4 regions of the Paenibacillus sp. FSL R5-192 genome follow, and region 2 is predicted to be linked to each of the others. Evidence: riboswitches for the same ligand, from Rfam matches in the RefSeq annotation. Region 2 holds a riboswitch; each other region holds the start of a gene.
What was found. A riboswitch is a leader RNA that binds a small molecule or an ion and turns the genes downstream of it on or off. The one in region 2 is predicted to bind cyclic di-AMP.

Region 1: it holds a riboswitch for cyclic di-AMP, as region 2 does, so the genes downstream of both, C161_RS10520 (C40 family peptidase) here and C161_RS00065 (C40 family peptidase) in region 2, are expected to answer to the same signal.
Region 3: it holds a riboswitch for cyclic di-AMP, as region 2 does, so the genes downstream of both, C161_RS26460 (3D domain-containing protein) here and C161_RS00065 (C40 family peptidase) in region 2, are expected to answer to the same signal.
Region 4: it holds a riboswitch for cyclic di-AMP, as region 2 does, so the genes downstream of both, C161_RS04570 (3D domain-containing protein) here and C161_RS00065 (C40 family peptidase) in region 2, are expected to answer to the same signal.

The regions. Positions count from the first base shown of each region.
Region 1 covers NZ_ASPR01000014.1:465,994-473,815, reverse strand. The annotation lists gene C161_RS10535 (carbohydrate-binding protein) at 1-951, shown strand, start outside; tRNA gene C161_RS10530 (tRNA-Leu) at 1,097-1,180, opposite strand; gene pelA (pectate lyase) at 1,357-2,319, opposite strand; cyclic di-AMP (ydaO/yuaA leader) riboswitch at 2,738-2,869, shown strand; gene C161_RS10520 (C40 family peptidase) at 2,875-3,339, shown strand; gene C161_RS10515 (carboxymuconolactone decarboxylase family protein) at 3,413-3,742, opposite strand; gene C161_RS10510 (hypothetical protein) at 3,884-4,102, opposite strand; gene C161_RS10505 (hypothetical protein) at 4,222-4,551, opposite strand; gene C161_RS10500 (xanthine phosphoribosyltransferase) at 4,649-5,230, opposite strand; gene C161_RS10495 (YkvI family membrane protein) at 5,435-6,490, shown strand; gene C161_RS10490 (glycosyltransferase family 4 protein) at 6,626-7,756, opposite strand.
Region 2 covers NZ_ASPR01000001.1:8,377-16,198, reverse strand. The annotation lists gene C161_RS00085 (transglycosylase domain-containing protein) at 1-1,563, shown strand, start outside; gene C161_RS00080 (YwhD family protein) at 1,760-2,263, opposite strand; gene C161_RS00075 (M1 family metallopeptidase) at 2,365-4,356, shown strand; gene C161_RS00070 (hypothetical protein) at 4,367-5,218, shown strand; cyclic di-AMP (ydaO/yuaA leader) riboswitch at 5,464-5,601, shown strand; gene C161_RS00065 (C40 family peptidase) at 5,605-6,075, shown strand; gene C161_RS00060 (GNAT family N-acetyltransferase) at 6,431-6,925, shown strand; gene C161_RS00055 (c-type cytochrome) at 7,076-7,432, shown strand; gene rbsK (ribokinase) at 7,507-7,822, opposite strand, start outside.
Region 3 covers NZ_ASPR01000049.1:272,440-280,261, reverse strand. The annotation lists gene C161_RS26475 (M20 family metallopeptidase) at 182-1,357, opposite strand; gene C161_RS26470 (ABC transporter substrate-binding protein/permease) at 1,542-3,005, shown strand; gene C161_RS26465 (amino acid ABC transporter ATP-binding protein) at 2,992-3,714, shown strand; cyclic di-AMP (ydaO/yuaA leader) riboswitch at 3,933-4,127, shown strand; gene C161_RS26460 (3D domain-containing protein) at 4,130-4,804, shown strand; gene C161_RS26455 (polysaccharide deacetylase family protein) at 4,912-5,703, opposite strand; gene C161_RS26450 (prenylated flavin chaperone LpdD) at 5,857-6,198, shown strand; gene C161_RS26445 (PspA/IM30 family protein) at 6,310-6,981, shown strand; gene C161_RS26440 (DUF350 domain-containing protein) at 7,077-7,478, shown strand; gene C161_RS26435 (DUF4178 domain-containing protein) at 7,502-7,822, shown strand, end outside.
Region 4 covers NZ_ASPR01000007.1:48,287-56,108, forward strand. The annotation lists gene yabG (sporulation peptidase YabG) at 119-1,015, opposite strand; gene rsmA (16S rRNA (adenine(1518)-N(6)/adenine(1519)-N(6))-dimethyltransferase RsmA) at 1,075-1,977, opposite strand; gene rnmV (ribonuclease M5) at 1,982-2,527, opposite strand; gene C161_RS04570 (3D domain-containing protein) at 2,683-3,867, opposite strand; cyclic di-AMP (ydaO/yuaA leader) riboswitch at 4,141-4,394, opposite strand; gene C161_RS04575 (TatD family hydrolase) at 4,636-5,406, opposite strand; gene C161_RS04580 (HD domain-containing protein) at 5,739-7,016, opposite strand; gene C161_RS04585 (AbrB/MazE/SpoVT family DNA-binding domain-containing protein) at 7,334-7,588, shown strand.

The DNA.
Region 1 (7,822 bases), on a different contig from region 2:
TTTAAGCAAAAAGGAGCCGGTAAAGAACTGTGGATGACTGAAGTGTATGTTCCAAACAGTGACAACAACTCAGCAGACCGCTGGCCTGAAGCATTAGACGTTTCCTATCACATGCACAATGCCATGGTAGAAGGTGATTTCCAGGCCTACGTGTGGTGGTACATCCGCAGACAGTATGGTCCGATGAAAGAGGACGGTACCATAAGCAAACGCGGGTATAATATGGCTCATTTCTCTAAATTCGTGCGTCCAGGCTACCTGCGAGTCGATGCAACGAAAAATCCGGATACGAACACATTTGTCTCAGCCTATAAAGGTGATAACAAAGTCGTCGTCGTGGCAATTAACCGTGGAACTTCAGCCACAAGCCAAAAATTCGTTCTGCAGAATGGTAATGCCTCTACTGTGTCCTCATGGATTACGGACAGCAGTCGAAATCTGGCAAGCGGAACCTCGCTTAACGTATCCAATGGAGCCTTCACGGCACAGCTCCCGCCTCAGAGCGTAACAACGTTTGTTGCCAACGTTACTGGCGGAAATAGCGGCGGGAATACAGGCAGTGGCACTACGTATGAAGCCGAGACCGGAACGTCACTTACGGAAGCTGCCATTGAAACAATCTACACCGGTTACACTGGGTCCGGGTATGTTAACTTCAATGCGATGACTGGTTCGGCCATTCAATGGAACGGCATTAATAACACGACAACAGGTACCAAAAACGTAAAGTTTCGTTATGCGCTGGAAAGCGGCACTCGGAACCTCGACATTTTTGTGAACGGAACCAAAGTCATTAGCAACGAGCCCTTTCCGGCTACGGGAAGCTGGTCCACTTGGGTTGAAAAAACAATACAGGTCCCCATGAACACGGGGACCAATACATTGAAAGTGGTTACCACCGGATCGGAAGGACCGAATATTGACAGCGTTAATGTTACCGCAGCACAATAAACGTTCCGTATGGCTGATGGAAGACATTTGCTGTACGTGCAGCTAAGCACTAACCTCTTGAATACTCATCACTAAAGTTAGTGTTATATCAAAAAATGCAAAAAAAGACTCCTTAAGCGTTAGCTTAAGAAGTCTTTTTATTAGATGCGGTCGAGAGGACTCGAACCTCCACGGGGGTTAGCCCACACGGACCTGAACCGTGCGCGTCTGCCAATTCCGCCACGACCGCATATTGTATCTCCGTCATCAATATCGGCGACAATAAATAATATATCATGCGTAATCTATCATGTCAACACTGAAAATAATAACAATAAAGCCCGAATCAGACGTCCATGTCGATTCGGGCTTTACCTTTAACTGCTGCTAATAGTTTGGTTCATTAAAACGGAAGCATACTACAAATTACAGCTTGGAAGGCCAGTTGCCATACCATGCATAACCGCCTCTTCTTTCTTTATCAATATCACTTAATTTGTATTTAACTACCCCGTCACGACCAATAAAGATTGGTTTATCCGTTCCGATCTCATAGAAGCGTGCCCAAATTGGTGCAGCTTTGGAATCAGCGATAATTTTACTATCTCCATTAGCTCTTTCATACTTGTAACCCGTAATTTTCACTTTGTTAAACCAAGCCTCCGCTCCTTTAATGGATGCGGTAATTTTAGCGTTAGCAGGTCTGGTTTTCAGAAATTTAACAATCGTTACACTCTCTCCAGCTGTCAGTGATGGCACTTCGTAGATTCTTGCGCTCGCTGGTTTAAGAGAGCTGGAATCATGTTGTTGTCCCCATGCTGTCAGCTTACCACCTGAAACGACCTGTGTATTCAGAATCGCCTCCACACCTTTGGCAACTGAATTTTTACTGCGGTTAGCAAGTGTGCTGTCGATAAATGAGAAATCACCTTTGCGTGCTGCTACTTCATCCAGCATGATCATTACATTAATCATGGCATCATCATTGTAAGTGATGTGCTTGTGGTATCCGGAGCTTTGGTAAACTTGTGGCCACCCGCCGTTTGAATACTGCATGTTGATCAAAAAGTTAATTCCTTTGATTGCAGCTGTGGAGTAACGCGGATCATTCGTCTTTTTAAATTCCTTCGCCAATCTTCTAATTTCTGAGTATGTAGCCTTGTTGTCTATCGTGGACTTTGCCCACTCTCCACTTGTCTGTTTATAATCTTTTCTCCAACCTCCATCCGGCAGCTGGTTCTTCAAAATATCAGAAATACTCGCTGTAGTACCCGACGCATCTGCAGCAGATACCGTCCCTACAGGGAGAACTGCCATTCCAACTACTGAGAACACCATCGTACATGCCAGGACAAAAGTAATTATTTTCTTCGCTTTCAAATGTAACACTCTCCTATGTTCGTTTTTATAAATCTTCCACTTCTACTTTACCTATGATATACGCCCCAAACCTCCTTTATTTGTATTTATCGCATAATAAAATCAATTTTCATCCAATATGTGGATTGGATAATCAGATAATATGCAAAAAATCGATTTTTGTCAATATATGCAACTTAATGAATATAATCTCTCTAATTCTACATAACGGGATAGTTCTTTTAACTCATGACAAACCTATTTATTTATCCAAATTCGTCTTAAACGAACCAATAATGACGTTTTTGTCATGAATGATACCCAAACTTGATCCCTTCTTTCATATAAAAACCTTAATTCCGCTAACATTGAGGTATTACGAAGGGTTTTAAATGGGTTTGACAATTACGCATTTATGCAATATAGTTTCAAATAGTTACAAAAACTTAATTATTCATTGCCGAGTTTCATGTTTGAAAACGGGGGAACCAATTTGGGTGAATTATTCTTATACATAGGAAATATAGGGAACCTTCTACCGAACCCTTAGCTAACTCCGTAGGCATCGAAGGGAGAACATTGATTTTGAAAAAACTGATTATCTCCATTTTTGGAGCAGCTGTATTATTTACATCCGGGGCAACAAGCACAGAGGCAAGCAGTATCAACTCCGTAGTGAACAACATGACAGGTATTCCTTACAAATGGGGTGGCACAACTGTAGCCGGCTTCGACTGTTCTGGTTTTATGAGATATCTTTTCAACAAATACAGCATTGAATTACCACGTACTTCGCAGCAGCAAGCCAAAGCAGGTACTCCCGTATCCAAGAGCAATGTTCGGACAGGTGATCTGGTGTTCTTTAATACAACAGGCAAAGGCATTTCACATACAGGTGTATATATCGGCGGCGGACAATTCGCTCATGCCTCCAGCAGTAAAGGTGTAAGCATCACGAAGTTATCGAATCCATACTTCAATGATCGTTATGTAACAGCACGTCGGGTAACTGGACAGTTTATGTATGATAAAATGTTAGGTAAAATGTGATTCACATACAAAAAGGCATCGGTTATTAACCGGATGCCTTTTTTGCACTTAAAAATTTATGTTGCATTGCTTACTAATGCAGCGCCTTCTGCACTCGCATCGCACCCTGAGACAGGGCATGTCCTCCACCAACAGCTCCGGCCACGGCTACGGTCTCCATGATCTCCTGATCTGTTGCACCCTTGGCACGGGCTTCTTCTACATGGTAGAAGGTACATACCTCATTGTTGGCGAATAATCCAATGCCAAGTGCAATTAGCTGTTTTGTCTTCGCATCAATCACGCCAGGTTGGAAGCATTCTCCGGTAAACTCATGATACGACTTCACCACACCTGGCAGCACATCGCTTAATGCTCCAATCTGATCCTTGTAGGCATGAACTTTATCATTCATCAATGTCATGGCTTGTAGCACACCCTCTCGGCTATAGTTACAGATCTTCCTCACTGTACCTATCTTCTCTCCCGAGTGAGCCAATTATGCCAAGAAATCATGGTAATTCCAAACATTTAACGCGCATGGCCCTGCCATAATTATAAGCTGTTACTCACTAAGTGGACTCTGGCGCGGCTCGCTGAACAGCTGATAGCTGTAACCTCGGTCCAGCTTAACGACACGTCGATTCTGACGACGGATAAGTACCTGCTCGCCATCCCAGGCAACCACAATGCCCTTCACGTCGTTCGATTCCAGCTCGTCCCGTACGACTCTAACTTTCTCACCTGACAGACGCAGGGCGTCCAATTCTGTATCACTAATCATCTTCATGGCTCCTATATTTCAAATTTATTTACAAAAAGAGACCTAAATGAAAAGTCATTTAGGTCTCACGTGACTGTATTGGACTGTCATGTCATTCGAAATTATGTCCCGACTGAAAGTTACCGCTGCGCGTGCTCTTTGCTGTCGTTCTTCTCGAACCAAAAATCAAGCACTTTGGCGGACATCACACGTTCTTCAAGGTACTCCACTTGATGCGGTGTAAATTGTTCTTTCCAAGAGAAGGACAACTCTTCGCACAAGCCTACAATCGTCAGTAATTCTGACCAGGCAACATAGCGTTTGTACCAGAAAAATTGAGGATGTTCAATCATATAGGGATAAAGGTCATCGAATTCCGTATGTTTACAATCCAGGGCACGTTCAAAATGAACTTTCGATTCCGCCAGCTTATCATTAAAAAATTGTTCTGTTGCCGGTTGGTTCCCCATGGTGTTGCCTCCTCTCCCTAACATAACCCCATTATAAATGAAATCGGCGGTCATGCAAAGGCATAGTTCAAAAAATAGGCCCTATTCCTTTAAAATGTCACATTTCGTTATCGTCAAATTGTACTGTTCCATCGTTCAGGGAACGAATGCGTACCAAGGCTTCCACCGGAATACCCTGTTCACGAATCGTGCGTGCCCCTGCCTGGAAACTTTTCTCGACCACAACGCCGAATCCGACAAGTTCCGCACCGGAACGCTCGATAATTTTGATGACGCCACGAGCGGCATCTCCATTGGCAATGATATCATCAATGAACAAAATGCGGTCATTCTCATGAATGAACTCGCGGGATACCATAATGTCAGTTACAATTCCTTTGGTAAAGGACGGTACACGTTCACAGTAAGCATCAGGATCAGCCAGAAGTGTTTTTTTGCGACGGGCGAATACAAGGGGCACCCCAAGTTCATAGGCTGCGGCAAACGCAACCGGAATCCCTGAGGATTCTACCGTGATTACCCGAGTTACTCCACTTTCACGAAAACGGGCAGCAAACTCACGTCCCATCTCCATCGTTAATGCAGGATCAATCTGGTGGTTCAACAGACCATCCAGCTTTAATACTTGATCCGAGATAACCACACCTTCTTGTAAAATTCGTTGTTTCAATAATTCCATGATTTGACCTCCCAAGCCTATCCTATGAGGTAAAAGTATCATATATCTATCTATAAGTTCAAGCGAAATTGCCTTGACGCTGTCCTTGGGACGCATTTCAAGCCAAAGCTCATTATCGATTGTCATGACTTTCGTGGGTCAAGCATACCTTGTACCATGGTACCCGCATGTCCAAACTATACAGGGGCCTGAGAGGGGAAACACATGAAACAGGCATTTCGGGTGCTGCAGATCGCATTTACATACATTGGAACGGTTGTTGGAGCCGGCTTCGCTACAGGGCAGGAAATTTTGCAGTTTTTTACCCAGTATGGCAAATGGGCCACCATCACCATAGGCTTATCCACCATGCTCTTTGTCTGGTTAGGTACCAAAATGATGCTGATCGCTCACGATACCGGGTCCCGCTCTTATGAGGATCTGAACAAACATTTATTCGGCCATAAGGCGGGCAAATGGATCACCTGGGTGACCCTTCTCATTCTCATTGGCGTGAACAGTGTCATGCTTGCCGGAGCAGGCTCCGTTTTTGTCGAGCATCTGGGTTTGCATTATCAGACAGGTCTGATCGTCACACTTGTAGGGACATATCTGCTTCTCGGTCGGGGCATTCAAGCCATCCTACAAATGAATAGCATCGTTGTGCCCATGATGCTCCTGTTATCTCTGCTCATGATCACCAGTACGATCCATCATCCAGGTGCTTCCCGATTCATCACACTGACGACAGACTCAAACCCTATTCAAGTGTGGCTGTCTCCACTATTGTATACTTCATTCAATCTGGTGTTGGCTCAAGCTGTTCTTGTGCCTGTAGGTAACCAGATTCGTAGTCGGAATGTGCTGAAGTGGGGTGGAGTATTGGGTGGAATTGGCGTTGGTTTCATGCTGATGGCAGCTCATTTTGCCATGTCAGCTCAGATGCCCGGCATCATCCAATTCGAAATCCCGATGGGCAGCATTGCCTTTCAACTTGGATGGGCAGTGCAATCTGTATATGTATCCCTTATTTTCATGGAAATATTCACTACCTTTGTAGCCGATATCTATGGAATGACCTTGCAACTGAGACAACATATACGTGTCCATCCCCGTTTCATTACATTAACCATTATGCTATTGTGTTACTCACTCAGCCAGTTTGGATTCAGTTCCCTGCTGTCCATCCTTTACCCCATCTTTGGAACAATGGCATTAATCTGGGCTGCCAAATTGGTACTGAACCGCTGGGGCACCTTTCGTAAACGCAACAATATATAAATCTCACGGTCCATGTATTTCATGAATATGAGCATCCGTTTGCCTTCTAACCACAATTCACCGCGGGTACTCTTTCCTTAAACATGACAAAAGGCCGCTGTTTATCACAGCGGCTCGCACTTTTTGCTCTACGTTTTAGGCTTGGCTAGGAAACTGTAGATACATCTTTTTCAGCTCATTGACTGATCTGCCGAGCGAGTAATGTGTCTTGGCTTTTTCACACGCTGAACGGGCAAGTTCATAACGATAAGCCGGGTCCAGCATCACCTTTTCAAGCGCTTCAGCCAATGCAGAAGGATCTTCTGCCGGTACAAGCAACCCATTGCTACCGTTCTCGATCTGTTCCGGTATACCACCTACATCCGTACCCACAAGGGCAAGACAACTCAGCGCCGCTTCAGCGAAGACGGAACCAAATGCTTCTGCCCGTGAAGGAAGTACAAAAATATCAAAGAATGGCATGAATTCCTCAGGGTGCAGTGTGTAACCATAGAAAATGGTCTCATTATAGATCCCCAGTCGCTGCGCCAATTCTTCCAGGTCAGGACGAATCGGTCCATCTCCAATAATATGTAACACATAATCATGACCTCGACCCTTCAGTTCCGCACAAGCTTTGAAAAGAATATCCAACCCTTTTGCCGGAACAAGTCGACATACCGTGACCAGCTGTGGTATCGCATTATCATGAGGGATCGGCTTAAAGCGCTTCTCATCAAATCCATTGGGAATCACACCGATGACATCAGGTTCCTTCACGTAGGGAGCCAGATAACGGCGGAACGAATCCGACACCGTCAAAAGGCGCTCTGCCTGGTGTTCCAGCTCACCATATATCGCAAGCAGGAATCGATGCTCCGGTCCATCCGTTTCAATGCGTCCATTAAGGATTAATTCTCGTTCATAACTGGAGTGAATCGTCTGAATGAGGGGTGTATCCGGGAAAACTGTTTTCATCGCAAGTCCTGCAATTGGGTGGTGGGCATGGATCAGATCATAGGGCTTCTGAATTCGCAGTTTGGTCCACCAAAGATAATCACGATATGTTTGAATATATTTTTGGACAACAGGACTATCCTGATATTCAGTCCAGTCAAACGTTTCGAACTGAACTTCCTCTCTGCCCTTATTGCGAATTCGCTTTGGCAACGAGAACAGATCCATTTCCCACCTCGGGGTTGTAAATCTCTCTTGCATATACGGAATCATAGAGGATACACCTCCGGGCTGCTCCGGAGGAAAGAAAAGCGCCTGCAGCAATTTCACCGTTAGTTTCCCCCTTTCTAACTTACGTACTGCTCTACTATCCATTATGACATAGGGAAGCCGGAA
Region 2 (7,822 bases):
AACGAAATCTATTATGGGCATGGTGCGTACGGAATTGAAGCGGCTTCACGAATGTATTTTGGCAAATCAGCCAAACAGCTGGATCTCGCAGAGAGTGCCATGCTGGCAGGAATCCCGAAAGGACCTACCTACTATTCACCCTATAACCATATGAAGAATGCCAAAGACCGACAGAAGATTGTGCTGAATGCCATGGCTGATATCGGCAAGATCACCCAGGCCGAAGCGGATAAGGCCTATGAGAAAATGCTTTCGTTCAAACCGGAAAGTGAGCGTAAAACGGTGGAAAGCGCCCCGTATTTCCGTGACTATATCCGGAATCTGGCCATCAAAGAGTTGGGAATCAGTGAAGCGATGCTGGACCATGGGGGATTGAACATCTACACCACCCTGGATCTGCGTGTACAAAAAGCAGCGGAAGACGCCATAGCGAAGGGTATGGATGCCAAAAGTGAGCTGGAGACGGCCCTTGTGTCCATCGACCCTCGTACGGGTTACATCAAAGCCATGGTAGGCGGCAAGAATTACCGCACCAATCAGATTAACCATGTACTGGCGACAACGCGCCAGCCAGGTTCGGCGTTTAAACCGATTATGTATCTGGCAGCCCTAGAGTCCAAGCAGCTTACCAGTGCATCCATATTTAACAGTGAACCTACCCTGTTTCACTATGACAATGACCGCAAAACCTATAAACCCGGCAACTTTGGAGACAAGTATCTGGGTGAGATTGATCTAAGACAGGCGATCGCCGCTTCAGACAATATCTATGCGGTGAACACCATTATGCAGATCGGTCCTGAGCAGGTTGTGAGTATGGCAAAAAACCTCGGCATTACAAGCAACCTGAGCGCCGTACCTTCTCTTGCACTGGGAACGTCACCTGTCAGCCCGTTGGAGATGGCGTCCGCCTTTTCCGTCATTGCTGCTGGTGGACAACGGACGCCACCTGTCGCCATTCTGCAAGTAACAGATGCCGCAGGACGTGTGCTCTATGAATCGCCTCAGACGAAGGCTGAGACCGTTGTGGAACCTGCGGCAGCTTATGTACTGACTCGTTTAATGGAAAGTGTCTTCGAAAATGGAGGAACGGGTAACCGCGTGTCTAAGGCGATCAAACGTCCGGTAGCGGGAAAAACAGGAACAACCAACACGGATGCCTGGCTCGTTGGATTCACACCGGAGCTTTCCACCGCTGTATGGGTTGGTTACGATCAAGGCAAATCCATCTCGACTTCGGATGGCCGCCGGGCAGCGCCGATCTTTGCCCAGTTCACAGAGCAGGCCCTTGCGAGCGTACCACCCAAAATCTTCACCGTGCCTGATCATGTCGTAAGTGTATATATTGATCCGGAATCCGGCAAGCTGGCAGGCAACGGTTGTGAAGAGAAACGATTGGAAGTTTTTATTGATGGTACTGAACCGACAGAGGTATGCCATGGCACAACGGATGATTCGGATTCTGGAGAAGATGAGAAGACCCGTCAGGTACAGAATCAACAAGGCATACAGGAAGAGAAACATTCTTGGTGGGGAGATTTCAAACGTTGGTGGGTAGAATGACGTAAATGCGCAATGACTTAGTTACGTCACCTATAACCCCTGGTTATATTGAACAATTGGTAATTCACTTCGGATGAAAACTCATAATTATTCAGATCGATGAATACGATTAAGGCACAAGCAAAAGACCCCCAACCTAACTTTCCGGTCAAGGGGCCTTTTGCTTTTTTTTTTAGACTGTGTTGAAAGATCTGCCTTAGGCGAGTGCTTCCTTCAATACATCTGGAGAAGCATTCCACCAGTCTTCGTTGTGTGAGATCAGCAGTGTCTTAAGTGCAGCTCGAGCTTCAGGTCCAAGCTCATCCAACATGAAGCGACGCTTCAAGGCATAATCCATGCGATTCACATGTTCCGCCAGCAGTTTCCATCCACGTCTTGCTTCCGTATCAATCCACATCTCACATGCCGTTGCTCCACCATACAGTTGGCCTTCCTCCGTGCGATCGACAGCTACCCATACCAGCCATACCTGGCGTCCGTTGGGCACATCCTCACGATTGGTAGAGAACTTGATATTGCGTTCCACTTTGCTCTTCGCATGCATCGCACCAATATCGATTTTGGCTTCGCCATTATCAATAATGACCGGGGAAAGGTTATTCAGCTCAATGGAGCCTGCACCGAAGCCTTTATGCTTGCTTTTTGCACTAACGATATTCAAGGCAATCTGTTTTTTGCCGTTTTGCTCGTTTTGGTCCATGTTTATAACCTCCAAGGGTTGATACAAATATTTTAACTAATAATTGTCCCATTGCAAACATATACATGCTGTAGATGCTTGTCAACGGGAGGTATTTAACGATGATTCCACGACGCGCCAAGAGCTGGCTCACTGCATCCCTGGCCCTGTGTGTACTTGCCGGAGGGATATGGATCACTCTGGGTTATAATCGCTCAACTCATTCCGAATTGCCAGTACTCGCCCCCGAATCGGGCAAGCCTAAGGCAATAGCCCCAACGCCAGCACCTCCAGAAAGTGTACAGACCCCTACTGCCGAAGTGTACAGCAACCGTGTTGTGGAATATCACATGGATGTAAAACTGGTCGAAGGGAATGTACTGGAAGGGACTCAGACGATTACCTGGACACATCCAGGTAAAAAAACCGTCAGCGAGCTTTACTTTCATATGTATCCCAACGCCTTCTCTTCTGCTGACACCACCTTTATGAAGGAATCCGGTGGAAAGCTTCGGGGTGATGTCATGCCTACCAATGGTTATGGCTCCATGAACATTACCGAAATGAAAACGGAGGACGGGCTCTCTCTGCTGCATCGGATGCAGTATGTGCAACCAGATGACGGAAATATCAAGGACACCACCCTCATTAAAGTACGCTTGCCCAAACCCGTCAAAGGCGGGGAAAGCATCACGCTCCACACCCGATTTGAAGTGAATCTGCCGAAGATTTTTGCCCGGATGGGAACTGCTGATCATTTTGTCATGGCAGGTCAATGGTTTCCAAAATTAAGTGCCTATGAACCTGTGGGCAGACGTGGACGAACAACGGAAGGCTGGAATCTGCACCAGTACCATGGCAATTCAGAGTTTTACGCTGACTTCGGTATATATAGTGTGCGTATTCGGGTGCCTGAAACATACAAAGTAGCTGCTACCGGATTTCCGACACAGCAAGCCGTGGTGAAGAATGGAGAAAAGGTCTATCAATTTTACGCCGATGATGTGCATGACTTCGCATGGGCAGCTTCACCGGATTTTGTCTACGCCGAGGAACCCTTCTCTGCACCCAATGTGCCTGGTGTACGAATCAAGTTATATCTGGACCCTGCTCATCAGGATCTGAAAGAACGTTACTTCTACGCCGCGAAGGCCGCACTAGCCAATTATAGCAAATGGTTTGGCCCATATCCTTACGCAACCTTATCCATCGTTGTTCCACCCAAAACGGGGAACGGTGCCGGAGGCATGGAATATCCTACGCTAGTTACAGCCTTTGGAGCCGATGATACTACGCCAGGTTATGACCTGGAACGTACCGTAGTCCACGAGATCGGACACCAGTACTTCTACGGCATGGTTGCCAGCAACGAATTCGAGGAAGCCTGGCTGGATGAGGGGTTCACCTCTTATGCAGAAGACAAATTGATGGAGCAGGAATACGGATTGATTCCGAATCTGCCGGTACAATCGGGACTGATTACTTCTCCGTCATCCTTAACACAAGAATCCTGGAAGTTCGATTCACAGAATGAGTATGCAGCCAATGTCTATACACGTGGCAAACTTGTATTGCTTGGTATCGAACATCAAGTCGGTGCCAAAAAGATGGAACGTATTCTCTCTACCTATGTGAAGAAGTACCGTTTCAAACATCCCACTTCATCTGATTTTCAAAACGTTGTGGAACAAGTGACCCGCACTTCCTGGTCTGATTATTTTGATCAATACGTCTATAGTAACGGAATGGCTGACTTTGCTGTAGAGAAGATTCGTGTTACGCCCGTACAGAAAGACGGTCAAACATTGTACGAGTCATCCGTGACGATAGCAAAAAAAGGGAGTGATTACAACGCCGTTCCTATTCGCATTGCTTTTGAAGACGGGCATATCCTCACCAAGCAATGGAATGGCAAAGAAGATCGCATCACGTATAAATTAACTCACACATCCCCCGTATCCTGGGCCATGACCGATCCCCTGTACTCGATCGTGCTGGAGAACCGCCATATGAACAATTTCCTGAAATCCGGACTGGATGAGCAGACGAAGTCCCGCTGGAGCATGAGTGTAACCAAACTAATAGAAGCCATATTCGGAGGTCTGTCATGGTGAGGTGGAAACGGTGAAAGCGAAAATACGTGAAGGCTGGTTTCTCGTCCGTCAGCATATGTTCATTGCCGCACTCTTATTTCTTTATCAACTCATGTGGGGATATTTCTTCTATCGAATGGTACAATCGGCGGTCATCCCACTACTCCTGCGCTATCCAGATGCTGATGCCGGGGAGCTGAGTACACTTTTGTTCAAAATGGAAAGTCAACTTAACCTATCTACCCATCCGGAGGTTCATCGTTATCTATGGATTCTCGGGGGCATGCTGCTGGTTCGCATGTTGATCAGCCCCCTCATTCAGGCAGGACTGCTCTACTCACTTCAGCACTTTAATTCTACAGAAGAGCGCATTCCGTTTGTCCGCGGAATCAAAAATCTGTGGAAACCGATGCTGCTGCTCCACACTATACGTACATTATTGATACTTCTGCCCGCCTACTGGCTCATACCGAGGCTCTACTCGATTCTCATGGACGGATTTCATTCCCTTCAATTACTTTTGCCTGGCATACCTTATGTTGCTGCCTGGATTGTATATGGTTGGATCATCCACCATGTCATACTCTATATGCAGTTCGGTGTTTCGGCACCAGAAGGAGAAGGCGGTGCTCACGGTACCCTCAAAGCACTCTGGATTGCACTGCGTCATCTCATCGCCGTAATCGGCATTGCACTCCTGCTGGGCGGAGTACACCTGCTCGTCTTTGGGGCATTCACTACAGCCTCATGGTTATTAACGGGACTTACCGGACTTATACTACAACAGACGTATCCACTTGCCAGATGTCTATTGAGTCTGTGGAAAATATGCAGCCATTTCCGATTATGGCAGTCCAAAATATCCAAAGGTGAGAGCAGATAGTTTAAAAATTGTTACCATCACATGTTAAACTCATGGCCTAATATGTACTTATAAATAGGCAAACCTCAACCTTTCCCCGTCAAAGGTCGAGGGTTTTTTTGCTAAATTTGTTGCTAAACGTTGCCAAAGCCGTACTCCTCTGTTACAATAATCGCAGTGAGTTTTTAGTAACAACTTTGTAATCTTTACATTCATATTTGTAACTACTTAAAATTAAATCGTCATTTCTTGATTTCGCAGGTGCATAACTAGCATAGCCAAATTCCTGGCACCTGGGAAGCGGGGGAACCAGTTATGGGTGAATTGATCTTGCTACAGAGGGATCATAGGGGACCTTCAACCGAATCCTTAAGCTAACCTCGCAGGCATTGGAAGGGGAATATCTCTTGTTCAAGAAGAAATTAACCGCAGCTGTACTTAGCATCACATTCGCTTTATCGCTTGGTGCAGGTAGCGCATTCGCAGATTCAAAGATGGACACAGTAATTGATTCAGCAATGGGAACTACATACAAAAGTGGGGGAACAACGCTTAACGGCTTTGACTGCTCCGGATTTACCCGGTATGTATTCGACAAGTTGGGTATTGATTTGGCACGCCAATCCAGTTCCCAATTCGACATGGGCGATTCCGTATCCCGCATGGAGATGAGAGCTGGCGATCTGGTGTTCTTTAATACAACAGGTAAAGGCGTATCCCATGTAGGAATCTTTGTAGGGGATGGAAAGTTCGCACACTCCTCTTCTTCCAAAGGCGTTACGATCAGTGCATTGAGTGAAAACTATTGGGCCAATCGTTATGTTGGCGCGAAACGGATTATGAGCACGGACGCATATGAATCACTGGCCCTTGACTAGGGACAAGCTGAGCAACATGATGCTGTAACCATTAACCATACTGGAACGAAGCAAGAAGCATAACAGAACCGCCCGGTACATTCTCCGCAGGAATGTATCCGGCGGTTTTTTTGTGCTTCAATCCTTATTCATGTTGCAAGTTATACTCGGGGCATATCCTGCGACATCAACAGGTTCATTTTGCGTTCGTTCGTCCGTGCCCTTATGATGTTTTTACCCATCCCGTTATAATATAAACGAAATTACCGGAACTTTTGTTTCATTTTTTTTCTTGGGAAGGAAGACTTGCTAAATGAACATCTCTTTTGTAGAGTGGACAAAGAGTTCTGTTTCAAGGAAAGGAGCATGCAGGTGTATGAAGGAAACCCCTGTGACGTTTCACGTTGTACCCATGCGAGAAGAACATGCGGAGCTTATCTGCAGTTGGCAGTATGATCCGCCTTACAATATCTACAGCTGGCTCCCCTGGGAGCAGATGAAAGCTCTGGAAGTGGAATTCGGAGATGCACAGCTGCGGCAGGAGCAATATGCAATCGTCCTGGATCAGAACGATCGTATATGTGGGTTTGCTCAATACTTCCCACTTCAAGGGGTAACCCGGATTGGCCTTGGCATGCATCCAGAGCTGTGTGGTCAGGGTCAAGGGACAGCTTTTGTCACTGCCATTGTACAGGAAGCTATTCGCCGAAATCCCACGAATGAGATTGATCTGGAAGTACTCACTTGGAATGCTCGTGCCATTCAAGTCTATCTGAAGAGTGGATTTGTCACCCAGGATACATACGAACGACAGACCCCAAGCGGCTTGAAGCCCTTTCACTGTATGGTTTATGAAGGGCCTCGCGCTTAGAATCCATTGCAAAACAACTAAATTTGCCCCTTGTTATGTGATTAGTTCAAAAAATTCCCACAAAATGCTATGATGTCAGTACAGGTTCCGTTATAATGATATGGATAGTTTCAGGTTAGATGATCTTTCATTCTGGAGGGGACATAAGGGATGCACAAATGGATCATGAGCGGAGTATTTTTTGCAGCATGCGCTTTAGCTATTGTTTTAATGTTTACGCTTCCAGGGAAAGAAGAAGTGGCTGAAGAAGCCAAACCAACCATGCCGGAAGTAACATTGGATGCCGGACAGGCTGAAGCACTGGTCAAAGCCAATTGTATCTCCTGTCACGGGGATCAGCTTCAGGGTGGCGTAGGACCTGCTCTGGCTAACATCGGCAGCCAGGATGATCTGGAGAAGATCTATTCTACGATTGTCAAAGGTAAAGGTGGCATGCCTTCCTTCAAGGGAAAACTGCAGGACGAAGAGATTGCAAATATCGCCATGTGGCTGTCAGAGAAGAAATAATCTCTGCACACGCATAACAAAGAGGCGCTTAATCCCCTTTTCGGAGAATAAGAGCCTCTTTGTTATATCAATTATTAAGCCTCTGCGGCATGCTCAGCCAAAAAGGCCTCAACTTTACGTGCGGACGGCATCCCGGACTGGGCGCCGAGCTTTGTCACGGATAACGCGGCCGCACCCATGGCAAAGCCTACGGCCGCGTCCAAAGTCTCACCGCGCGCGAGAGCTACTGCCAGCGCGCCGTTGAAGCAATCGCCAGCGCCGGTCGTATCCACGGCGCTTACGGCGTAGCCGGGCGCACGGCACGCGCCGGCACGCCCTGCTTGTACGCGGCCACCAGGCGCCGCCGCGTAGACAGCCCCCTCGGGGCCGAGCGTCGTGACGACAGCGGCC
Region 3 (7,822 bases), on a different contig from region 2:
AAACGAATCACATTTACTGTAATAAAATGTATTATTTTCATCGTTTTCAAAGGTTTCTTTCACAGCATTTCCAGCTTTGTGCTGAATATACTTACAGCTAATTTAGAAAAAAGGGTGCCCTGAACAGCTTGGAATTCAAGATTGTTCAGGGCACCCCTATATAACATGTTGAAAGTGAATTTTAGCGAATAGCTTGCTCGAACTCCGTGCGGATGGTTTGAAGCAGCTCTGGCTGGCTCAGTACGTCATAGGCTGTTGTTGCAAGTGCCTTGGCTCCCAGAATCATGCCATCCAGCGCACGCTCCTGAAGTGCAAGGTCACGGAAGGCTATGGAGTGCAGTGTATGCACCTCGTCTACAACACGAATGTAGGGATGAATTGCAGGACATTTCAGGGAAACATTACCGATGTCCATAGAGCCGTGATCATTACCACTCACAATCTCTTCTTGCGGGATCCCAAGTTCCATCAGATTTTGACTAAACGCAGCTGAGAATGCTTCATTGGTAACCATCTCGTCATAGGACGTTTCATAGTTGGATGTCACCAGCTTGCATCCTGTCTGGAGAGCAGAACCTTCAGCGATCTGAATCACACGTTCTGTGAGGATATTCAGTTCTTTGCGAGTTGCTGCCCGTACATAAAATTGCGCAGAAGCATAGTCAGGAATGATGTTTGCTGCCTGACCTCCGTTGTTGATCACACCATGAATCCGAACGCTGCTTTTAACTTGTTGCCGAAATGCATTGATTCCGTTGAACGTTTGAATGACAGCATCAAGTGCATTAATACCTTCGTGCGGACTTGCAGCGGCATGTGAAGATCGGCCATGGAATTCAAATTGCACTGCATCAATAGCCAGTGAGCTGCCTGACTTTTCGTAGGCATAATATGGATGCGCCATGAGAGCGACATCACAGTCATCGAACAAACCTGCTTCAGCCATCGGAACTTTGGCACCACGTGTCTCTTCAGCGGGGGTACCAAACACTTTAATGGTTCCACCTACTTCATCCAGAATAGATTTTAGCCCAACAGCGGCCCCAAGACTCATCATACAGATCAGATGGTGACCACAAGCGTGACCGATCTCCGGCAAGGCGTCATATTCGCACAATAAAGCAATGGTAGGGCCTGGTTTGGCGGCTGAATAGGTTCCGATAAAGGCTGTCTCCAGACCAAGGATTGGAGCCTCTACAGTGAAACCGTGGAAGAGCAGTTCTTCTTTCAAACGGGCAGAAGCGAGATACTCTTCATTTCCCAGTTCGGGGTTGGCACCGATATATGATGAAATGGTTTTAAAACGGGAAGCATATTGATCAATAACCGTTAGAATTTGTGATTTGTTAGCTGTCATTAGTAAACTCCTTATGCAAAAATGAAAATAATTCATTGATTATATCATGTTTGCTTTATTTTTTTCAGAAACAAGTCAAGATTTGTATTGTCAAAATGCATTGCATAATCATGCATTGTACTTTATAATGACTCAGTCATCAACATGAGAAGCATACAAAGTATTGTAAGGGGAGAGAAAAAGGTTGAAATTAATAAGTCGTTACACCATGATGCTGTTGACCTTTGTTATTCTGCTGACGACTGCCGTTCCTGTGGCACTTGCTAGTGGAACTACAGATAATTCAAGCAGTAAAAAGCTGGTGCTCGGTACAAGTGCCGATTTTGCACCATATGAATTCCATAAAGTGATTAATGGCAAAGATGAAATCGTCGGCTTCGATATTGAGATCGCCAAAGAGATTGCCAAAGATCTTGGCGCTGAGCTTGTGATTGAGGATATGGGCTTCGACGGTCTTCTGCCTTCATTGCAGAGCGGGCGTGTTGATCTGGTGATTTCAGGTATGACGCCGACGGATGAGCGGAAGAAAAGTATCGATTTTTCCGACACCTATTATAAGTCAAAACAAGTGATTATGGTTCGCAATGTGGATAAAGACAAATATCCAACCATGGCAGAACTTGAAAATGCGAAGATTGGCGTTCAGAAAGGCTCCATTCAGGAAACGATCGGACAGAGTATTCCAGGAGCGAAGCTTACTGCGCTGGATAAAATCTCGGATATCGTGCTTCAACTGCAAACAAAACGCATTGACGCGGCAATCGTTGAAGATACCGTTGCTGTAGGTTATCTGGACGATATCATTGGACTTGCTGCTGCTGTTCCGGACGAAGAGCAAGCAGAAGCGGCAATCGGGATTCGTAAAGGTAATACCGAGCTGCTAGCTGCAGTAAATGGAACACTGGAGCGACTGAAAAGCGAAGATAAAATCAATCAGATGGTGACGGACGCCAGCCTCTTGATGGCGGATAAAGCGAACAAATCACAAAATATTTTCCAAGTATTCTGGGAGTACAAAAGTTTCTATGCTACAGGTGTAGGATACACACTTCTGTTGTCTGCACTTGGGGTTATCTTCGGGGTAATTATTGGATTGATCATCTGTTTGTTCCGTTTGCATGACGCTGCAATCTTGCGCTGGATCGGTACGGCTTACGTTGAAGTGATCCGTGGCACACCGATGTTGGTACAGTTGATGATTATTTACTATGGTTTTTCCCTGAGCTTTGGCATTAACTTCACTGCACTTCAGGCAGGTATCATTACACTTTCAATCAATAGTGGTGCCTATCTGGCGGAGATTTTCCGTGCAGGTATCCAAGGTGTGGATCGTGGTCAGTTGGAGGCAGCGCGTTCATTAGGTATGGGAAGAGGCGCCGCGATGCGTTATATCATATTGCCACAAGCCTTCAAAGCTGTATTACCAGCGATCGGTAATGAATTCATAACTATCATCAAAGAATCCTCCATTATCTCCGTTATCGGTATGGTGGACATTATGTATCAGGCAAGTGTAGTCAAGAACATTACGTACCAAGGCTTGAGTCCATTTTTGATTGCAGCAGCCATCTACTTTGTAATGACGTTCATTTTGTCCAAGCTGCTGGGACGACTGGAAAGGAAGTTGAGTGCAAGTGATAGACGTTAGACAATTACACAAATCTTATGGAAATAACGATGTGCTTAAGGGCATAAACGTGACGATTGGCAAAGGTGAGGTTGTCGTGGTCATCGGTCCTTCTGGTTCAGGTAAAAGTACGTTCTTGCGTTGTCTGAATCTGCTGGAACAGCCTACCTCAGGAGAGATTGATTTTGAAGGCGTGTCAATCACGGACCCCAAGCATAACATTAACGCAACTCGTGAGAAAATGGGCATGGTGTTCCAGCACTTCAACCTGTTCCCACACAAAACGGTAGAGCAAAACATTACGATTGCTCCAATTAAAGTGAAGAAACAATCCACTCAGGAAGCGGAAAAAATTGCTGCTGATCTGCTTAACACCGTGGGCTTGTACGATAAAAAAGATACATTCCCGAATCAGCTGTCTGGTGGACAGAAGCAGCGGATCGCCATTGCTAGAGCATTGGCCATGCAGCCGCATGTGATGCTGTTTGACGAGCCTACGTCGGCACTGGATCCTGAGATGGTCGGCGAAGTGCTGGATGTCATGAAACGTCTTGCAGAAGGCGGAATGACGATGGTCATCGTAACCCATGAGATGGGTTTCGCACGTGAAGTGGGAGACCGCATCTTGTTCATGGATGGCGGGGTTATTGTGGAAGAGGGAACACCTGATGAGGTGTTTGGAGCACCCAAAAATTCACGTACACGTGATTTTCTTGCGAAAGTACTCTAAACGATGTGATCAAATAGCGTTACTGACTTCGAGTCGGTAACGCTATTTTTTATGGATAATAATGACGTATGGATTCGGAAAAGTAACTATTCTGTTACCAAATGTAAAGGAATCGGGTCAACCAAACTTTCTGAATTAACCAGTATTCTTACAAATGCTTACATGCTAAAAACCATTTGGTAAGAATTACTACAAGTTCAGGTTACAAAATTGTGATATATTGAACTCTGCCGAAACTTCCGGACAGGGAGTGCGGGGGATGTAACGATGCAGATTGTGCAGGGGGAAGATCTACAGCACACTGCTTGGGGTGAATTGGGTACATAACGTTTCAAATGTAACGAAGAACCTATAGGGTGGGCTCCTCATCCGAATCCGACAACTAACTTCGCAGGCACAATGAGGGAGGAAGACCATGATTAACAAGAAACGTATAGCCAAAACAGCAGTAGCATTAATGACAACAGCAATGCTCATTCAAGCCGTTCCGGCTCACGCCGATTCAGTTCATGTGGCCAAAGAAGGGGATACCTTCTACACCTTATCAAAACAATATGGAGTAGCACTCAACACGTTAATTAAAGCAAACAACGACATTTCGGCTTACAACATTTATGGTGGTTTGAAAATTACGATTCCCGGTAAGGCAAACAATGTAGCAGACGCTGCGGCAACGGAGAGCAAGACCCAAGCGAAGACTGTTACTACAGCAAGCTTGGACGTCAACGCAGATAATAAAGTTGTTCAAGCCTGGGGTAAAACATTCGATTACAGCAAAGCTGTGAACGTAAAAGCAACGGCATACTCTGCAGATCCGTCTGAAAATGGAGGCTGGGGTGCAGTCGATTATTTCGGAAATGACCTTGAACTGGGTACGATTGCAGTTGATCCAAGTGTAATTCCACTTGGAACCAAAGTACTGGTAACTGGTCACAGCCATCCAGGATTGCCAAAACAGGCTTTTGTAGCCACAGCGCGGGATGTGGGCGGTGCAATCAAGGGTCACCGGATTGATATCTTTATCCCGGGTAGCAAACAGTCTGTAAGCTCATTTGGTTTTCAGGATATCGAGCTGTACATTCTGAAGTAGAGAGAAAATAACATTTAAAATGAATTCAAACAGGGTGTCTGCCAGTCGCTAATTCGCGATTGAACAGCACCCTTTTAATATTCTCATTATTTGTTATCACGGTCATCCTAATCTTTGGCCTTGGGCAATCCCAGCATTTCGTCCAAGGTGACCAGTTCATATCCCCGATTACGTAGTTCCTCAATAATTTCAGGCAAAGCCTCAATCGTGCCGTTCAGGTTTGACCCTACACCGCCTCCAGCATGTTGCAGAACGATGGAGCCAGGTTTCACGGCAGAGAGGATGTTATCTTTCACCTGTTCCTTTGAAAGGCCTTTCCAGTCCAGGGAGTCTACGTTCCAGTTCACAATGCTATAATGTTGTTTGGCAGCCCATCTCAGCTGTTCTTCATTAATGTCTCCATAAGGTGGCCGAATCATCTTGGGCGTATATCCCGCCAAACGTTGAATAATATCCCCGGTATGTAAAATTTGTTTGCGAAAGGCATTCATCGACAGCTTACTGAATTCAGGATGATTGTAGCTGTGATTACCAACCATATGCCCTTCCTTAACGATGCGTTTCACTAGATCCGGATGTTTCTCAGCACGACTACCCACGATGAAGAATGTAGCTCTGACATTGTATTTCTTCAATACATCCAGCACTTGTGGAGTAAACCGTGGATCAGGTACATCATCAAAAGTCAGTGCAACCTTCTTGGTTGAAGGACCATTGGTTTTGAACGTATCGGCATATTTTTGACGTAATTGTCCCAATGTCAGTTGTTCTTCTTCCGCAGAATCCAAACCTGATACGGATTCACCTGGCGGGCTTGAAACATCCCGCGATGAAACTGGAGCATGAGATCCCCCGAGAAAAATAACGATAACCATCAGCATAATGAGGCGTACGCGCATAATATCGGCCTCCTTTTTCAAAATGACGTTCTCCTTGGTATACCCGGGGGCTCCATAAAATATGCGCAGTGTGAGAAGTTTCATTGTGGATTTAGCTCATGACAGCCATAATTCCTCCATATATAACATATAGAAAAGGATAGGTGGATGGGTATGAGTACATCTGATTTGAAATCCATACGTTTACAGGTGATTGAAGCAGGAGAAGATAAGGTTTTTCTCGTTACCGGAGGAAAGGCGCATATTGGCGCCGTAGCCACGTTCTATGTGGATCATGAGCGCGTAAGCGGGACGACGGTACATATTCCCGGGCATAAAGAACAAGAGCTGTGTGAGCGGCTTGCCCGAAAGGCAGCCTTGCAACTGAAAGTAACCGTTACGGTGATCATGGGTATCCATTTTGATTCCATCACGCGGATGCAGATCGACGAAATCGTGCAGACTGCAGAGAGGTTGATGGAGGATCATCTGAACAAAGATAAACGATCTTCCTGACATAAGAGCCATCGAATGTTTTGATTTTATTTGCTAAAATTGAAACGAGTTGTAGATTGTTACGTATGTATGTTTATATACGATGTAATATCGACTAGGAGGAATAACATAATGTCCATTTTCAAACGTTTGCGTGATCTAACCATGTCTAACATCAACGCCATTATTGACAAGGCGGAAGATCCAATCAAGATGACGGACCAATATATCCGTGACATGCAAGAGGATCTGGAAGATGCGGAGAAAGCAGTAGCTCAACAGATCGCCATTGAGAAGAAATTCAAGCAGTTGTTCGAAGAGCAGGAAGCTCTTGTGAAGAAACGTGAAGAGCAGGCGCATACGGCGGCACGTGCTCAGAATCTAGATTTGGCTCGACGTGCTCTGGAAGAGAAAAAGGTTGCTGAAGAGAAGATGGCTGAGTACAAAACCAGCTATGACCAAAACAAGGCTTCTGCAGATAACCTGCGTGGCAAGCTCGACGAGATGCGTAAGCAACTGACTCAAATGAAGAACAAACGCGAAACACTGGTAGCGCGTTACAATGCAGCAAAAGCCCAAACGGAAATCAACAAAGCGTTGAATGGGTTTGGCTCTGATACCGCAAGTGCTGGTATGAAGCGTATGGAAGAGAAGATGATGCAGATGGAAGCACAGGCAGAAGCAAGCAACGAAATGTCTTCCAAAGGAAAATCTTTGGATGAAGAGTTCGAGAAGTTGGGTAAAGATCAGGCTGTTGAAGACGAACTCGCAGCATTGATGAAACAGTACGATAATAAGAACTAATACCTTGGTTGTCAGCAAGGTTAACCAGCGGAGGAGAAGAGTATTTCTCCTTCGCTTTTAAATGCGGTTCATGTTGATATGTGGGGGCTGTGTAAATGGATTTGAACATTTTGGCGATGCTGGTCTGGACCGGATCTGGTTCGGTTTTGCTGTTTGTCCTGATGTATGTTGATTCACTGTTCACGAAATATAAGGATTTTGCTGAAGTTAAGGCTGGCAATATGGCCGTTACTACACGTATGGTTATGAAATTATTTGCACAAGGATATGTACTCGCTACGTCCATTTCTACGGCCGGTCACCTGGGAGAAGCACTGCTGGTCTCCGTTGTATCCTTTATCATTTTGTTGATTCTGGAGAGTGTTGTACACTTTATGATTCGCAAATGGGCCAATCTGGATCTGGATACGGGAATTCAGCAAGGGAAGACAGGGTACGGATTGTTCTCTGGCGCTTTACATATCGTGGGCGCACTGATTATTGCAGCTTGTTTATAAGATAAGGAACAGGAGTAATTCTCATGAGTGTATGGAAACGAATTAAAGGAATACTAACGAAACCTGAACCACCGCAGGCAGAGAAAACGATGCTTCAGCTTGCACCTGGTGATATCTGTGAGGTTTCTCTGGTCACTTATGAAGTCGTTGGTCGGGTACAAAATCGTGCTCGAAATGCAGTTGTGCTCACGCTGCAGGATGGTACCGCATTTCGATATTTGCATATCGAAGAACGGGAACTCACACGTTACGCCCTATATACACCAATTGATGGCAGGCTTGATGCACATGATGAGGTGCCCACATTGCTGGACCTGGATGGACGCGCATATCATCTGGAGGAA
Region 4 (7,822 bases), on a different contig from region 2:
GGATTTTACAGTCATTGTCAAATCAAAACTAATTATTATATCAGCATCAAAAAGTTGTTGTCAATGAATTTTTTTGCAAACAAAAAAAGCCCCAAATTGGGACTTTAAATGGCCTACATCAGACTGCCGACGGGTTCACTTTTAGCGTAGATAAATCATTCAGCCCAGGCAGACCTACCCGGTAACTCCCCCGTGTCTCGACACCACCCACACCCTGGCTACCACTGATGGTATTGTGCAGAACATCACTCATGTTGACCGTATCGCGCACAGAAGTAAAGGAGGCCTTGGCTGCCACATAGACCGGATCAAGTGCATGAATGAGAATTCTGCCTGGGGAACTGGCAAAGTTCGCTCCAGCGCGCAACAGTGCCTCAAAATGGGACTGACAGGCCCCTGCAACAATAGTGAGGGCGTCCAGATGGCGTTCATATTGTCTGGCCACCTGAATGGCCGATACAAAATTTTGCGAGTTCTTGTAGCTACCAAGACTATATAAGTCATAGGGCTGACGTGTCTTTAACACCCCATCATGACCCGTAATAACTACGATATCCGGACGTACTTTGGGTAATAAGCGGTATAAGGTATCTGCCATTGCCGATTCATGGACATACTGTCCCTCTGCGGGTACACGAAGTTGCTCATAGAGATCCATACTTTTTTTCAAATAGTTCGGATCTCCATCCAGATGAAGCACCTTTCCAGGCATTTCAAAATAAGCCGGTTCCTGCTGGGCAGACCAATCCTGTACCAGACCTTCACGATTCCGCTCAGCCTGTTCCATACGATTCTGCTGCAGACGGGACAGGGTCTGATGTGCTTTAATATGCGCCTGTCTGGTCTTGGCGCTTTGTGGTTCGTAGGGAACCTGTATCAAATCGTCCACCGGGGAATCGGCAATCAGCCGGAACTCAGTCCCTTTAATGACCGCAGCATCCAACTGGAGGCCTTCCACCCGAAAAGTCACATCGCCGCCGTATGACTTCCGAACGACCAAGTCTCCGATATTCATCAACGTAATCACCTCTACCCCATCGTATGGGCAAAGACCCGGTTTGGTTCATTCAAATTTTACAGCGCTGCACGTACCCCTGCTTCCCACATTACGGTGCTGAGTGTGGCATACTCTTGCAGACTCAATGTCTCTCCACGTCGGGAAGGTTGAATACCTGCCTGCTCCAGCAGAATGTCTGCCTGTTCCCGGTTCTCCTTTGTGAAGAAACGTGCCTTCAAATTGTTTGAGATTGTTTTTCTCCGCTGGGCAAAAGAAGCCTGTACCACTTCGAAGTAGTGTGCTTCATCCGGAATCTCCACTGGTGGTTGCTCACGCACTTTCAGCTTAATGACAGCTGATTCCACATTAGGTTGCGGAATGAAGACCGTAGGAGGCACAATACACACAAGTTCCGGCATACTGTAGTACTGAACTGCGATGCTTAGACTACCGTAGTCTTTTGATCCTGGTGCAGCAGCCATGCGTTCAGCCACTTCTTTTTGGATCATGACAACAATGCTGTCTACCGGCAGCTTCTCTTCCAGCAGTTTCATCATGATTGGAGTCGTTACATAATAAGGCAGGTTAGCCACAACACTGACTTTGTCCACGGATGCAAAATCCGTATTAAACAACTCAGCCAGATCAAGCTTCAGCACATCCCCATGATGAACACGTACATTCGAATAAGGCTGCATCACTTCTCCCAGGATTGGGATTAAGCGCTGGTCAATCTCTACGGCTGTGACGGGACCGGCTACCCGAGCCAGTCGCTCCGTGAGGGCTCCAATACCCGGCCCGATCTCCAGTGCGCCCTTGGACTCGTCCAGATCGGCTGCATTAACAATTTTGTTCAGTATATTTTGATCGATCAGAAAGTTCTGACCCAGACTTTTCTTAAATGAGAATCCGTGTCTTTGAATAATCTCTTTCGTACGCTTGGGCGTTGCAATTTCAATCGTCTCTTCCATGTTCTTCATATGCTCACAATCCTTCACGTTCAATTTGCGCTAATGCTGTAGAGAACTCTTCCCGTGTAATCTGAAATACACTGAGGCGTTTGTGGAACTGCTTACCGTTACAATAACCGATGCCCAGCAGATTGCCCATCTCCATGCGACGTGCAGCAGCCTGCGGATGCACAATAAGTCCTGCCGCGATCAGGTCCTCCCAATCGATCAGGCTCGGAGCACCTTCGTATGAAGTATGTACGCGCGCCAGAGCATGACGGATCGCCTCTGGTGAGGCATTCTCCACCCCAATGTCCCCTTTGCGCGTTGCATCGGCTTCCGGAATGAAGGCATGTTTGCAGCCTGGCACCTTGTTCGCAATAATTTTTCGAATGCGTTCGCCAGCATGATCCGGATCTGTCAGTACAATGACTCCCCGTCTCTCCTGAGCAAGCGCAATCCGCTTCAGAATGCGTTGGTTGATTGCTGATCCACCTGTTTCTATGGTATCGGCTTCCACGGCCCGACGGATAGCTACCGTATCGTCACGGCCTTCCACCACAATGATTTCTTTTATCATGTTCCATTTCTTCCTTTCTAACGCAAAAAGAAGAGGAATATCCTCTTCTCTGCCAAACGGCGGGGGAGACTGAATTCAGACTCCTCCGCCGCATATTCCGCATGAATCATTCATGCAACTATTTTATAGCATTCCCATTTCAAAGTAAAACGATTTTAGTTCGCTTCCGGCTTCACCGGACCGATCACGTAGACCGTCTTGCCTTTCTTACGTCCAAAATTCAGGGCATGCTTCACACTGTCATAATACACATCAATTTTGTTGCCTTTAATGGCACCGCCTGTATCTTCCGCACGACGGAATCCCAGACCTTCGATATATACCCACCAGCCAATTGGAATGACTTTGGGATCAACCGCAATGGTGCGTCCTTCCGTTACACGAGTACCGGAAGCTGTTTTAGTTCCAATGCCAGGCTCTTCGGAAGAGTAGGCAGTCATGGATACATTTTTAAGTACTTTGGAGTATTTAAAAGAAGTCCCGGATACGGTAATCACTTTGCTGCCCGAGGCAGATGTTTTCTTCGAGTTCGTTGTTGTAGCCTTTTTGGTTGTTGACGTTTGAGCCGATACGGTCTGAATCTCAGGTTCTTTCACGACCGGTTTTGCTTTGGTGCCGACAGCGATCACTTTATCTACACGATTATTCGCGACAGATTTGCCGACCATTTTTTTGGAGACCAATTCTCCATCCTGAAATACCTTTTCGATATGCTGCACAATTGTGCCTTCTTTGCCGTTCACAACGACACGGTTATCCCCTTTGTATAAGCTAGGGTCAGCCGTTTTAATGACTTTGTAAGCGATCGGTTGCTCTACTTCCACTGTACGCTTTGTTACGCGCACTACACGGATCTTCATCTCCGCTTTGATCGCAGTTCCAAGCGCCGGATACACTTTATCATTACTTTCAACTTGAATACCTGATTTTTGAATTGCATCTTCTACCGATGAATCGGTTGTATACAGAGTCTTGGTGTCTCCGTCTGCCGTAATGTTAACTGGAACGGCCCGCTCAATAACGATTCGGTCTCCATCTGTAATCGCCCCATTCATGGACATGGATACCTTATCGTGAGGGCTGACTGTGATCGACTGCTCCTCCAGCATTTCCTGAAGCATTCCTGTACGAGTCTCTACCACCTGAGCTTTGCCATCAATAACCAGCGAAATTTGTTTCCCGGCCTGACCGTAAACGACTAACAAGATCATGATTGTAAGCGCAATTGAGAAAATCGCGATCAATGCCATTTGACGCATGTTCTCATGCTTCCACCGCAACGCGAAAGACTTACTGGATGATCGTGACTCATGGGTCTCTTCTGGTTGGAATGTGCCCACTTCTCCGTCCTCCTTCATAGCCTCGCCGTCTAAAGTAATGCATGATGTCTTTGACGTGACTATACCAAATTTTCTACAGAACACAGATTGGACCAACATAATCCGATTCTGCACCATGAATCAATCTTCGCAACATGATGTCATCCTCCTGAATACCTACCGTATGATGACAATATTTCTTTTATTCAAAAACAAAAAAGCCAAAGAAAGAGTGTAAGAGGAACTCTTCCGTGGCTTCCGAATGATTCTGAATATCGGAAATTCATGCACGAGGTTGCCTCTCTTTTTCCGCTTGCGAGGTTAGCTGTCGGGTTCGGGCGAAAGAGAGCCGCCCTATCTTGGGTCACCCGCTCATGGCGGACGCCCTTGAATTCACCCCGAGACCCAAAGAAGAAATCAAATACGGCTTCGCAGTTCCCTTCGCTGCTTTTGGGTCAGCGAACGTTGCGCATCGGCCAAATACACCGATGTTTAAGCCCTATTGGTTCCCCCGCTCTCCGATAACGGAGACTCAGCGAGACTGATTCATGAAAGTAATGTTGTTTCATCGGAAAGTGTCCCTTTGTTCATCCCCCGAACATCTGTCCAATTTTCCGCACAACAATTCACTGAAAAGATGATATCCTGTTTTGATGCATGTTGTAAAGCGTTGATCAAGTACGTTTTTCTGAATATTTGGTTAAAATATTGTAATATTCTTGATTTATTTGGATCAAAGGGCAAATTACCTCCGCTTACCTGCCTTTTTCACCTCATTTGCTCGTTTTTTTAACGAATCCCAAATCGTTCCATGGCATTTTTGGTTGTTATTGCAGCAATTTCCTCCACCGAAATGCCTTTAATTTCCGCAGCTGCCTCTGCAACCAGACGTACATGCGCTGTCTCATTTCGCTTCCCACGATAAGGGTGAGGTGTCAAATATGGAGCATCTGTTTCAATGAAAAAACGGTCCATAGGAACCTTCTCCAGCACCTCTTTGGGCTGCTTTGCATTTTTGAATGTGATCGGTCCTCCGAAGGAGAGATGGAAGCCCATATCGAGACAACTTTTTGCTGTTTCCCAGCTGCCTGAGAACGAGTGCATCACACCACCAACTTCACCCGCTTTCTCTTCACGCAAAATTCTTATGATATCCTCATGTGCATCCCGATTATGGATGACAATTGGCATGTTCACTTCACGCGCCAAAGCAATTTGTTGTCGTAATACGCGATGCTGTATTTCTTTTGGTGAAGTATCCCAGTGATAATCCAATCCAATCTCACCGATCGCAACCACTTTTTCATGCTTGCATAAAGATGCAATCCACTCCAAATCGCCCTCCTGCATTGTGATCGCATCTACGGGATGCCACCCTACAGCTGCATATATAAAGTCATATGTTTCAGCGAGTTTCATTGTGGTTGGAATTGTCTCCCGGTTAAAGCCAATGTTGATCATGCGACCAACTCCTGCATCCACAGCACGCTGAATCATGTCCTCGCGGTCCTCGTCGAATTGTGGTGCATCCAGATGTGTATGTGTGTCGAACAGCATCATGTCTGTATCTCCCTTCATGTCGAAATAACGACTATCTTCTTTTTCAAAATCCAATTTGTAAAATTCAATAATTCAATGACTCATACATAAAACATTTTGGGTATCTGTGTATTACATCATTACGTTTGTTTCTTCACAACTACAATATATAGAAGATATACAGATATTCTGATCTATATATTGCTAATTGTGCTCATTCTGCCTGCTTGCATTTACAAAATTATGTCGATCTACATATACTCCCCATTAAAGCAGATTACTGTATCATGAAAAATAGCTCTTTTAGAAAGTGTTTTGATATCGAAATTCTTCATCGGATTATACCCACACGATTACAAGAAATAGGGGCGTATATGTGACGGTAATTCGTGAATAATCGCATCCACCTTGTTTTGCGGGTAATACAAATGATGTTTCCCTCGGTGAAGCCCACTGATGGAACGGACAATGTCAGATACTTCTGACAACTCACGTAAATTGTCCTGTCGATCCAGAAGAAGAATCTGCTTATCTGTGGATTCATCCGGACGAAACACATCATACGGATTATCCGAAGGAAAATCAATTTCAAGATCATATTCGGGATCGAGGCCAGCCTGTACAAAAGCTTCCCGAATCTCTTCCATCATTGTCAAGTCGACCTGTTCAAGCTCTACATACTTATATAACTTGCGATCCATAAAACGTTCGCATAACTCACTCAGAACAGTATCGTCCTCCTTGCGCCACTGCGTAAATGCCGTCTGAATTAATGCTTCATCCAACTGCAAATATTCATCCACGGATAATTCTCCTTCAAATAGTTGAGGGAGTGGATCAATCATGAAGCGGAATTGAAAACCATGTTGTAGGAGTGTTTTCGCTCGCTTGAATATTTGCCGCAATATAATTTCAGAACTACGAGTTACCGGATGGAAATAAATCTGCCAATACATCTGATACCGAGACATTAGGTAATCCTCCACAGCATGCATGCCTGACTCCTTGACTACAATCCGCCCATGATAAGGACGCAGCATCCGAAGGATACGATCAAGGTCAATCGTGCCGTAATTTACACCTGTAAAATAGGCATCCCTGAGCAAATAATCCATTCGGTCTGCATCAAGCGGACTGGTCACCAAGTTCACCACAATCGGCTTTTCATACGTTTTTTGAATGACAGACGCTACTTTCTCAGGAAAATCAGGAGCATACCGTCTTAAGATCGCCCCTACTTCGGTATCACCTGTAATAATGCGACAAGTCCAATCTTCGTGATTCATGTCAAAAGCTTCCTCGATGGAGTGAGAGAATGGCCCATGCCCGAGATCATGAAGTAGAGCTGCACACAGTGCTACAATCTTTTCTTCCTTCGGCCAATCCGAATAATGACTTCTTTCAAATTGAGAGATGATCTTGCGTGTGATCTCATAAACACCTAGTGAATGTGAGAACCGACTATGCTCTGCTCCGTGAAAGGTAAGGTAAGAAGTACCTAGTTGACGAATCCGGCGTAAACGCTGAAATTCCGGGGTGTTAATTAACTGCCATATAACCGGATCTTGCACGTGGATATAATTATGTACCGGATCTTTGAATACTTTCTCTTCCGTTAAACGTTGTTCCATGTCGACTCACTCCTTTAATTTCTTTTATATTAACGCTTTGAGCTCTGCGATTCACCTAAGATTCGACACCATATGACGAACTTTGTCGAATGAAGTAGTTTTGTCGTTTTCCAAATCGACAAAGCTGACATTGAGGTTTAAATGCGAAAAATGGCTTCCAATCCCTTACCACCAGTAACCTTGTGAAAAACAGCCTTAATTTTAAGCTAATTTTAAGGTTGACTGATTTGGGAATCGTTGGTATGATGAGTATCATAAAACATAAAATAATGTCGAATAATGACAAAGATAGTTAGCTGAGAGGAGCACTGATTATAATGATGAAATCAACAGGTATTGTAAGAAAAGTGGACGAACTGGGACGGGTAGTTATTCCAATTGAATTGCGCCGTACGCTCGGTATTGGTGAAAAAGATGCTCTGGAAATCTACGTTGACGGCGAGCGCATCATGTTGAAAAAATACGAGCCTGCTTGTATCTTCTGTGGTAATGCAGAGAACGTTACTTACTTCAAAGGTAAAATTGTTTGTAACGAATGTATTTCCGAAATCCCTGCACCTGTGACAAAATAAGAAAAACCAGGTATACTGGACTTATCTAAATTGTTATTTCTAACCTTTTTAATATTCCTTAATGACCTTCCCGGTGTGAACCCCACCGCGGAAGGTATTTTTTTGCCTTGTTATGGGTTCCATTACCCAAAATGATTCTGTCACACGCGAACTGGGAGAGAACGATGAAATTTGTTCGGAATTTTTTTTAGCCACTCTGCTCTTTTTAATATTCCACTAAGGTTGGATATAAGC